3 regions of the Streptomyces sp. NPDC088553 genome follow, and region 1 is predicted to be linked to each of the others. Evidence: riboswitches for the same ligand, from Rfam matches in the RefSeq annotation. Region 1 holds a riboswitch; each other region holds the start of a gene.
The links. A riboswitch is a leader RNA that binds a small molecule or an ion and turns the genes downstream of it on or off. The one in region 1 is predicted to bind cobalamin.
Positions count from the first base shown of each region.

Region 2: linked by a shared signal. The riboswitch ahead of cobN (cobaltochelatase subunit CobN) and the one ahead of ACIP8Z_RS32510 (cobalamin biosynthesis protein) in region 1 are both predicted to bind cobalamin.
Region 3: linked by a shared signal. The riboswitch ahead of ACIP8Z_RS02710 (energy-coupling factor ABC transporter permease) and the one ahead of ACIP8Z_RS32510 (cobalamin biosynthesis protein) in region 1 are both predicted to bind cobalamin.

Region 1 is NZ_JBIVMG010000012.1:56,868-60,131, reverse strand. Features, by position in the region: gene ACIP8Z_RS32515 (cobyric acid synthase) at 1-159, opposite strand, end outside; gene ACIP8Z_RS32510 (cobalamin biosynthesis protein) at 156-1,133, opposite strand; cobalamin riboswitch at 1,166-1,308, opposite strand; gene ACIP8Z_RS32505 (hypothetical protein) at 1,421-1,642, opposite strand; gene ACIP8Z_RS32500 (anion permease) at 1,655-2,923, opposite strand.
Region 2 is NZ_JBIVMG010000006.1:408,783-412,046, reverse strand. Features, by position in the region: gene cobN (cobaltochelatase subunit CobN) at 1-2,131, opposite strand, end outside; cobalamin riboswitch at 2,210-2,358, opposite strand; gene ACIP8Z_RS22475 (cobalamin biosynthesis protein CobG) at 2,612-3,264, shown strand, end outside.
Region 3 is NZ_JBIVMG010000001.1:586,361-589,624, reverse strand. Features, by position in the region: gene cbiQ (cobalt ECF transporter T component CbiQ) at 1-742, opposite strand, end outside; gene ACIP8Z_RS02715 (energy-coupling factor ABC transporter substrate-binding protein) at 749-1,183, opposite strand; gene ACIP8Z_RS02710 (energy-coupling factor ABC transporter permease) at 1,180-1,878, opposite strand; cobalamin riboswitch at 1,907-2,114, opposite strand; gene ACIP8Z_RS02705 (hypothetical protein) at 2,243-2,521, opposite strand; gene ACIP8Z_RS02700 (PTS-dependent dihydroxyacetone kinase phosphotransferase subunit DhaM) at 2,717-3,100, opposite strand; gene dhaL (dihydroxyacetone kinase subunit DhaL) at 3,235-3,264, opposite strand, start outside.

The sequences.
Region 1 (3,264 bases):
CCCCTCCCGCGTGACGAAGGAGTTGAGGGACATGTTCTGCCCCTTGAACGGGGCCACCTTCAGTCCCTTGCGGACCAGCCAGCGGCAGATGCCGGCCGTCACGACGCTCTTGCCGGCGTCGGACGTGGTCCCGGCGACGAGCAGTCCCCCACCCCTCATGCGTTCCTCCGCTTCCGGGTCGACGCGGCCAGGGCGCCGATGATCAGCCGGCCGCCCACACAGGCGGCCAGAGTGAGTCCGGTGACCCGGCGCGACAGGCGTACGGCCCGGTCGATGTCGGTCACCTCGACGGCCCGTCCCTCCCCGTTGAGCACCGGACGGTGCTCGATCCGGCCGCCGTACGACAGGGTGCCCCCGAGGCGTATGCCGAGGGCGCCCGCGAAGGAGGCCTCGACGGGGCCCGCGTTGGGGCTGGGGTGCTTCGCCGCGTCGGCCCGCCAGGCCTTCAGAGCACCGCGCGGGTTGCCGCCGGCGACGGTCGCGAGGACGGCCGTCAGCCGTGCCCCGGGCCAGCCGGCCACGTCGTCGAGCCGGGCCGAGGCCCAGCCGAAGCGACGGTGGCGCGGCGACTTGTGGCCGACCATGGCGTCCAGGGTGTTGACGGCCCGGAAGCCGACGAGGCCCGGTACGCCCGCGACCGCGCCCCAGAACAGGGCGCCGACCACGGCGTCGGAGGTGTTCTCGGCGACCGATTCGACGACCGCGCGGGCCATCGCGGGTCCGTCCAGGGACTGCGGGTCGCGCCCGCAGAGATGCGGCAGCCGCTCCCGGGCGACGTCCAGGTCCCCGGCGGCGAGCGCGCCGCCGATCGCGCGGGCCTCCCGCCCCAGGGTCGTACCGCCGACGACGGCCCACACGGAGGCGGCGGTCAGGGCGACGGCGGCGGCCGGCCGGTTCCGTACGGCCCGGGCGGCGAGCGCTCCGAGGGCGACGGTGGAGCCGGCGCAGACGGCGGTGTGCAGGGCGCCCCAGCCGCGGTGGTCGTGGTGGAGGCGGTTCTCGACCGCGGCGGCCGCCCGGCCGAACGCGGCGACGGGATGTCCGCGGCGGGGATCGCCGATGAGCAGATCGACGGCGAGACCCGCGGCCGCTCCGTACGCGAAGACACCAGTGGTACTGCTGCGGCCGGGCATGGCGCATGTCCTCACTCAGGGTCCGCGCCCTGGATCGACGTGACCGGCGGCGTGAGTTCCTGACTCCCGGACCCTTCGGATCCGGTCACAGTGGCGGGACCGCGCCGGATTCGCACCGGACTTCCTCTACTGCCGCCGTAATGGCCTCGGCAGTCCACCACGGCCCGAGAACAGCCGTCAACTCACCCTTGACCTGCAGCGAGTCACTGTGCGAAGCACCACAGACACGGCGACGGGGCGGCCCGCACCCGAAGGTGCGGACCGCCCCACCGGTCACGCTCGGACCGTCAGACGACGATCAGGTAGATGCCGTACGCGACGGCCGCCGCGCACAGGGCGAAGCAGGCGTACGCGGCGGTGCGGGCCAGAGCCGCGGAGCCGCCGCGGGCGGCGGCCTCCTCCTGCTTGGTGAGGCCGACGATGCCGAGGGTGAAGAGGCCCACGAGGGCGACGGTCGCCACGAGGCTGACTCCGAAGACGGAGCCGAGAGCTGCCCAGTCGATCTTCATGTCGTTCGTTCCTTAGACCGCGGCGGCGGGGGCCGGGGGAGCGGTCGGGTCGGTGGGGGCCGGCGCGGGGATGGTCGCCTTGAGGTCCTGGTCCGCGACGGCGGCGACGGAACCGGCGGCCGGCGGCGGGGTGACGGCCGCCATGGCGGTGGTCACGACGCCCGCGGGCTCGCTGTCGAGGTCGTCGGCGGTGACGTTGTTGTGGTCGACCGGCTTGCGGCGGGAGAGCGACCAGATGACGCCGGAGCCGGCGACCAGCAGGACCGCGACGGCGGCGATGCCCCAGGGGCCCTGCTTGGTGAGGAACTCGGCGCCGGCGCCGACCACGGCCGCGGCGGGCAGGGTCAGACCCCAGGCGACGAACATCCGGGTGGCGGTCGACCAGCGGACGACACCGCCCTTGCGGCCGAGACCGGCGCCCATCACGGCACCCGAGCAGGACTGGGTGGTGGAGAGCGAGAAGCCCAGGTGCGAGGAGGCGAGGATGACCGTCGCGGCGCTGGTCTGGGCGGCGAAGCCCTGCTGCGGCTGGAGGTCGGTGAGGCCCTTGCCCATGGTGCGGATGATGCGCCAGCCACCGAGGTAGGTGCCGAGGGCGATGGCGACACCGGCGGAGACGATGACCCACAGCGGAGGGTTCGAGCCGGGGGCGACGACACCCTGGGTGACCAGGGCGAGGGTGATGATGCCCATCGTCTTCTGGGCGTCGTTGGTGCCGTGGGCGAGGGAGACGAGACCGGCGGAGGCGATCTGGCCGGCCCGGTAGCCCTTGGCCGTGGCCTTCGCCTCGGGGTTGGCCTTGATCCTGTACGTCAGCTTGGTGGCGGCCATCGCGGCGAGGCCGGCGACGAGCGGCGCGGCGACGGCCGGGATGAGGACCTTGGTGACGATGGTCGGGCCGTTCACGGCCGACCAGCCGGCCGACATGACCGCGGCGCCGATGAGGCCGCCGAAGAGGGCGTGGGAGGAGCTGGACGGGAGCCCGAGCAGCCAGGTCAGGAGATTCCAGAGGATGGCGCCGACCAGCGCGGCGAAGATCACCTCTGTACGAATGCCTTCTTCGTTGATGATCCCGCCGGAGATCGTCTTGGCGACCTCCACGGACAGGAACGCGCCGACGAGGTTCAGCACGGCGGACATGGCCACCGCCGTCTTCGGCTTGAGAGCACCGGTCGAGATGGTCGTGGCCATCGCGTTCGCGGTGTCGTGGAAACCGTTCGTGAAATCGAACACGAGAGCTGTCACGACCACAATGGCGAGCAGCAGCGTGATGTGTTCCATTTACCCAGGCAATCGTTTGACGTCAGTGGCTGGACGAACGTAAGCAACCTGGGTGAACGGAAGGTGAACTGGGTCGGGCGGTGTGGTGTCTCGAACCGGTGTCAAGAGATTCCGCTTACGGTCCCGTCCCGCGAGCTGTCCACGATGCGGTCACCCCGCAACCCCGGGTAATCCGGGCCATCGCCGGGCACATGCGACCTGCCCCGGTTCCTCCTCGGTCACCCGGTTCCGGTCCCTGGACGGAACCATCCGACCGGGGGACCCCGCGGACGAGACCCATATCACTCCCCGGAGGGCTCCCGGAGGACCCGGGAGACCCCGCGGCGCCGACCCCCGTCCGT
Region 2 (3,264 bases), on a different contig from region 1:
ACTCGTCGAGACCGAGGGCCTCGCGCAGACCGGGCAGGGCCTGCGTGCCGCCCCAGATCTGGCGGGCGCGCAGGATCGAGAGGACCAGGTTGACCCGGGCCTCGCCCTCCGGGGCTCCGCCGAGGACGTGCAGACCGTCGCGGATCTGGGCGTCCTTGACCTCGCACAGCCAGCCGTCGACGTGCAGCAGGAAGTCGTCGAAGCCGTCGTCCTCGGGGCGCTGTTCGAGCCCCAGGTCGTGGTCGAGCTTGGCGGCCTGGATCAGCGTCCAGATCTGGGCGCGGATCGCGGGCAGCTTCGCCGGGTCCATGGAGGAGATCTGCGCGTACTCGTCGAGCAGCTGCTCCAGGCGCGCGATGTCGCCGTACGAGTCGGCGCGGGCCATCGGCGGCACCAGGTGGTCGACGAGCGTGGCGTGCACACGGCGCTTGGCCTGGGTGCCCTCGCCCGGGTCGTTGACCAGGAACGGGTAGATCAGCGGGATGTCGCCGAGGGCCGCGTCGGGGCCGCAGGCGGCGGACAGGCCGGCGTTCTTGCCGGGCAGCCACTCCAGGTTGCCGTGCTTGCCCAGGTGCACCATGGCGTCGGCGCCGAAGCCGCCGTCCTCGGCGCGGGCCGCGATCCAGCGGTAGGCGGCCAGGTAGTGGTGGGACGGCGGGAGATCGGGGTCGTGGTAGATCGCGATCGGGTTCTCGCCGAAGCCGCGCGGAGGCTGAATGAGGATCAGCAGGTTCCCGCGGCGGAGGGCCGCGAGGACGATGTCGCCCTCGGGGTTGCGCGAACGGTCCAGGAACATCTCGCCGGGCGCGGGGCCCCAGTGCTCCTCGACATGGGTCCGCAGCTCCTCGGGGAGCGTCGCGTACCAGCGCTTGTAGTCGGCGGCCGGGATGCGGACCGGGTTCTTGGCGAGCTGCTCCTCCGTCAGCCAGTCCTGGTCGTGGCCGCCGGCCTCGATGAGGGCGTAGATCAGCTCGTCGCCGTCGCCGGAGACCAGGCCGGGAAGGTCCTCGACGGGCCCGAAGTCGTACCCCTCCGCGCGGAGGCGGCGCAGCAGCGAGACGGCGGAGGCGGGGGTGTCGAGGCCGACGGCGTTGCCGATGCGGGAGTGCTTCGTCGGGTACGCGGAGAGGACCAGCGCCAGCTTCTTCTCGGCGTTCGGGATGTGCCGGAGCCGGGCGTGCCGGACGGCGATCCCGGCGACGCGGGCCGCGCGCTCGGCGTCGGCGACGTACGCGGGCAGCCCGTCCTCGTCGATCTCCTTGAAGGAGAACGGCACGGTGATGAGCCGGCCGTCGAACTCGGGGACGGCGACCTGGCTCGCGGCGTCCAGCGGGGAGAGACCCTCGTCGTTCTCCTCCCAGGCGGCGCGCGAACCGGTCAGGCACAGCGCCTGCAGGATCGGCACGTCAAGCGCGGCCAGCGCGCCCGCGTCCCAGGCCTCCTCGTCGCCGCCGGCCTGCGCCTCGGCGGGCTTGGTGCCGCCCGCCGCGAGGACGGTGGTGACGATCGCGTCGGCGGTACGGAGCCGGTCGAGCAGCTCCGGCTCGGGGGCGCGCAGGGAGGCCACGTACAGCGGGAGGGCCTGGGCGCCGGCGTCCTCGATCGCGGCGCAGAGCGCGTCGACGAAGGCGGTGTTCCCGCTCATGTGGTGGGCGCGGTAGTAGAGCACGGCGACGGTCGGGCCGGCCGTCGTGCGTGCGGCGCGCTTCAGCGGGCCCCAGGTGGGGGCGGCCGCCGGGGACTCGAAGCCGTGCCCGGTGAGCAGGACGGTGTCGGAGAGGAAGCGGGCCAGCTGCTCCAGGTTCGCGGGGCCGCCGTGCGCCAGGTAGGCGTGCGCCTCGGTGGCGACGCCGACGGGGACGGTGGACGCCTCCATCAGCTGCGCGTCGGGGGCCTGTTCGCCGCTGAGGACGACCATCGGCTTTCCGGCCGCGCGCACCGCGTCGAGGCCCTCCTCCCAGGAACGGAGGCCGCCGAGGAGCCGTACGACGACGAGCTCGGCGTCGGCCAGGAGGCCGGTGAGGTCGGCGAGGGGGAGACGGGCGGGGTTGGCGAAGCGGTACTCCACCGGGCCGCCGGCCGCGCGGGCGCTGAGCAGGTCGGTGTCGGAGTGCGACAGCAGCAGAAGCATGGCGAGCGCAGGCCTTCCTCGGGGTTGTCCGCGCCCCGGGTGGTCGTATGGGTTGGGGCCTCCCCTTGCTCGAGCGAAGCCGAGAGCTTGGGGAAGGGAGTTCCTGACTCACCGGGCCCGGGATCGCGCGGACGCGCAGCCGGGCCGGCTCACAGTGGCGGGACCGCGCCGGATTCTCACCGGGCTTCCTCCCCGGGGTCCTGGGACCCCATGCCGTCTGCATAGTAGATCGTGCGGTCGACGGCCCGGGTCGGGTGAGGGAGTCGGCCGGATCACACTGCGGGATCACGCTGCGGATCGCCCGGCGGACGGAACCCCCGTTCCCGACCGCGGCCGGACCGGCCTCCGGCCTCGGCCGGCCACCGCGTCGGCCGGCCCGCGGTCGGAGGCCGGCCCGCGGTCGGAGGGCGGGCCGCGGTCGGAGGGCGGGCCGCACTGGCGGCCGGATCGCGCCCGGTGGCCGACCGGGGGCCCGTCGGTATGCTCGCCGCCATGCCGCCCACCCCGCCCCCGACGCCCGACCCGGGCGAACCTCGCATACGGGACCGTGGCGACGCGTGCCCCGGGGCGCTGCGCCTGCACTCCGCCGACGACGGCCGCCTCGCCCGACTCCGTCTGCCCGGAGGTCGCTTGACGCCACGTCAGGTCGAGACTCTGGCGGACGCGGCGGAGACCCTGGGCGACGGACGGCTCAGCATCACCTCGCGCGGCAACGCCGAGCTGCGCGGCCTCGCCGACGACTGCGGGGCCGAGCTGGCGGCGCTCCTCGGCGAGGCGGGCCTGCTGCCCTCCCCCACCCACGAACGCGTCCGCAACATCGTCGCCTCCCCGGCCTCGGGCCTCGACGGACTCGGCGCCGCCGACGTGCAGTTGTGGGCCCGCGAGCTGGACGCCCACCTCCGCTCCGCGCCCTGGGCGGCGGCCCTTTCCGGCCGCTTCCTCTTCGTCCTCGATGACGGGCGCGGCGATGTCGCCAGGCTCGGCGGGGATGTGACCTTGGTCGCAGTGCGGGGCGGAGAGGCGGAGCTGCACGTCGGCGGGCGAGCCGTCCGGCTCGCTGGCTCCGACGCGCCCGGCGCGGCCCTGGCGGTGGCGGGCGGGTTCCTGGCCGCGGCACGGGAGGCCGGAACCGG
Region 3 (3,264 bases), on a different contig from region 1:
GGAGCCTTTCCAGTACGAGGGTGAGGGCGACGAGTCCGGCGAGCAGCGCACCCGTCGCGGCGAGGAACGGGCGGGAGAGCGCACCCGCGGGCACCAGGACCCGCAGCGTTCCGTCGTACCCGCGCCCGGCGAGCCCCGACTGCAGCCGCTGCGCCCGGTCGAAGGCCCGTACGAACGTGGTCGCACCGAGGCCCGCGAGGGAACGCCAGGTCGCGGCCCGTGTGGTGTGGCCGAGCCGGGCCGCCTGCGCCTGCCGGATCTTGGACATCGCGTCGAGCAGCAGGAAGATGATCCGGTACATCACCAGCGCCACGTCCACCACCGGCGCCGGCACCCCCGCCCGTACCAGCCGGGGCAGGACGTCGGACACCGGCGTCGTGAACGCGAACAGCAGCACCCCGAGCGAGGCCGAGGCGGTCCGCAGCAGCAACTCGCCCGCGTGCGTCGGACCGTCCGGCGCGAGGGCCACCAGCCCCCGGGCGCCGCCCACCTCGAAGAGCAGCGGAATCGCGCCCGTGACACAGAACCCGAGCGGGATGCGGAACGCCCGCCACAGCGCCCGGCCCGGCACACCGGCCGGACCGAGCAGCACCGTGAGCGTGGCCGCCGCGACGAGGACCGCGCCGGGCCACGGCGGCAGACCGACCGCGCACAGGGTGAGACCGAAGCCGAGAAGCGCCTTCTCGGCGGGATGGCGGCGGCGCCAGCGACTGCTGTGCGCCGCCGCGTCGATCGGCAGCATCGTCGGCTACGCGCCCGCTCCGCCGACGGATCCGCCGCCGGAGCCGCCCTCGTTGTGAGCGGTCGCGGTCGCGGCGGCCGTCGCGGTGGCGGTCACGTTCGCGGCATCGGCCTCCGCCCCGGGCTTCCCGGCCGCCTCCGCCCGGACCGCTCCTTGCCGGCGGCCGCGCCGCAGGCCGAAGTAGTACGCCAGGACACCGGCGCCGAGGGCCGCCTGAAGGGCGAACAGCGCCGACTCGATCTCCCCGGACGGCGGCTCGTACAGCGGGCTGAACCACGGTTCGTAGTCCGGCTGGAGCTCCGTGATCGCGGTCTCGGCCTCCGCGTCGGCCCCGGTGAACGGCTCCTCCTTGTGGTCCCCGAGCCCCAGCACGAGGGGCAGGACGGCCAGCGCGGCGACGACGAGCAGCAGCAGGGTGTTGATCTTCGCGTTCCGGCTCATCGCGCGGCCGCCTCCTCGCGTCGCTCCGCCGTGCGACCGGCGAGGACGCCGAGCCGGATCAGGTCGCCCTTGCTGGACTGCGTGAGCAGGCGCATCACGAGCACGGTGAGCAGGCCCTCGCTCACGGCGAGCGGAATCTGCGTGACGGCGAAGATCCCGCCGAACTTGGCGAGCGCACCGGGGATGCCGCTGCCCGGGTCGGGGAAGGCGAGCGCGAGCTGGACACTGGTCACGCAGTACGTGGACAGGTCGGCGACGAACGCGCCGAAGAAGACCGCGACCATCAGCGGCGCACCGAACCGGCGCAGCAGCAGATAGGTGCCGAATCCCGCCCAGGGCCCGACGATCGCCATCGAGAAGACGTTCGCGCCGAGCGTGGTGAGACCGCCGTGGGCGAGCAGCAGAGCCTGGAAGAGCAGGGTGATCGTCCCCAGGACCGCCATGATCGGCGGCCGGAACAGGATGGCGCCCAGGCCCGTACCGGTCGGATGCGAGCAGCTACCGGTCACCGAGGGCAACTTGAGTGCCGACAGGACGAAGGTGAAGGCGCCGGCGGCACCGAGCAACAGGGTGGACTCGGGATTCGACCGCACCTCGCGGGTCAGCGCGCGGACCCCGTGGACGACGAACGGCGCGGACGCGACGCCCCAGGCGGCCGCGTGCACAGGGGGTAGATACCCCTCGGCTATATGCATGGTTGGGAGACCCTCTCCAGCACCTCGTGGATGGACAACGCACCCTGGCCGGTCTCCTGGCTGACGGTCATTCCGCCCGACTCCGCCTTCCCACACCACGACGGTCTCCCGACGTGGTCCAGTGGCTTCCCCGAGGGTGTTCCCCGCGGGGGTGGAGCCGGACCTCCCGATCACAGTGGCGAGGGCCGCACCGGTACCGCACCGGTTTCCCGTACACCAAGGCCCTGCGACATTAGTGCGTTGACCTGCTGGATCACAACACGGTCGCCACCGGGTGCGGCCCTTCGATCACTCCCCGCAGTCGCCCCGGGGCGGCTGCGGGGTCCCGTGGGCGGCGCCGTGGATCCCCCGGATCTCCGGCCGCCTAGCTGTTCCGCCCGTTGCGCACGAAGGCCGCGATGGCGCCGGGCGCCACGACGACCGCCGCGGCGAGCGCCGCGAGCAGCATGGGGTCCGGGCCGTCGTAGTCGGCCTCCACCTCCGCATTGGCGCCGAACAGGGCCGCGCCCACCACCGCGAGGAGCGACACGCCGAGGACGCCCCTCGCCCATGCCCTGCGGGCGGACGGGGTGCGCAGGGGCACCAGCGCGATCAGGAACCAGACGAGCGCGAGAATCACCACAGCGGGCAGACTGCCGGACATTGCCCCTCCTCCGTCACCTGGCAGGGCCAGGCGGAACACGAGTGGCAGCCGGCTCCCGGAGAGGCCCGCCGCACAGCCGGATCGCGGTTGCGATCTCCCAGGGTAGATCGCGTCCAGGCCGCCCAGCGGCTGAGTTCCGGCCAAACAGTGCCTGGACGCAGCCGCTTGAGGCCGGATCACCGTCGTTCCGCGCCCTCACTCCTTGCGGTAGGCGTACGCCTCCGACGCGGCCGCCGCCACGGCGTCGAGGTCCCCGCCCGCACTCGCCGTGACCAGCGCCGCGACCGCGCCCTCGACGAACGGAGCGTCCACGAGTCGGGAGCCCTCGGGCAGTTCGTCGCCCTCGGCGAGGAGGGCCTTCACGGTGAGCACCGCGCTCCCCAGATCGACGAGGATCGCCACACCGGCGCCCCGGTCGACGGCCTCGGCCGCCTCGGCGATCAGCTCCGAACTCGTCCCGAGACCGCCGTCGGGGGTCCCGCCGGCCGGGCGGACCGGGGCGAGGTCACCGCCACCGGCGAGCCCCCGGGCCAGCTCGGCCACGGCGGTCGCGACGGCGGCGCTGTGCGAGACGAGCACGATGCCGACGGAACCGGAACCGGCTTCTCCACCGACACCTCCACCTCCACCGGCACGGGAACCGGCAGCGCCACTGGGACCGGAACTGGCACCGCCGGGTCCGACCGCACCGGGGCCGGTCCCGTTCGCCCTGCTCATGATGCCTCCTCGGCGCCCGGGCTCTC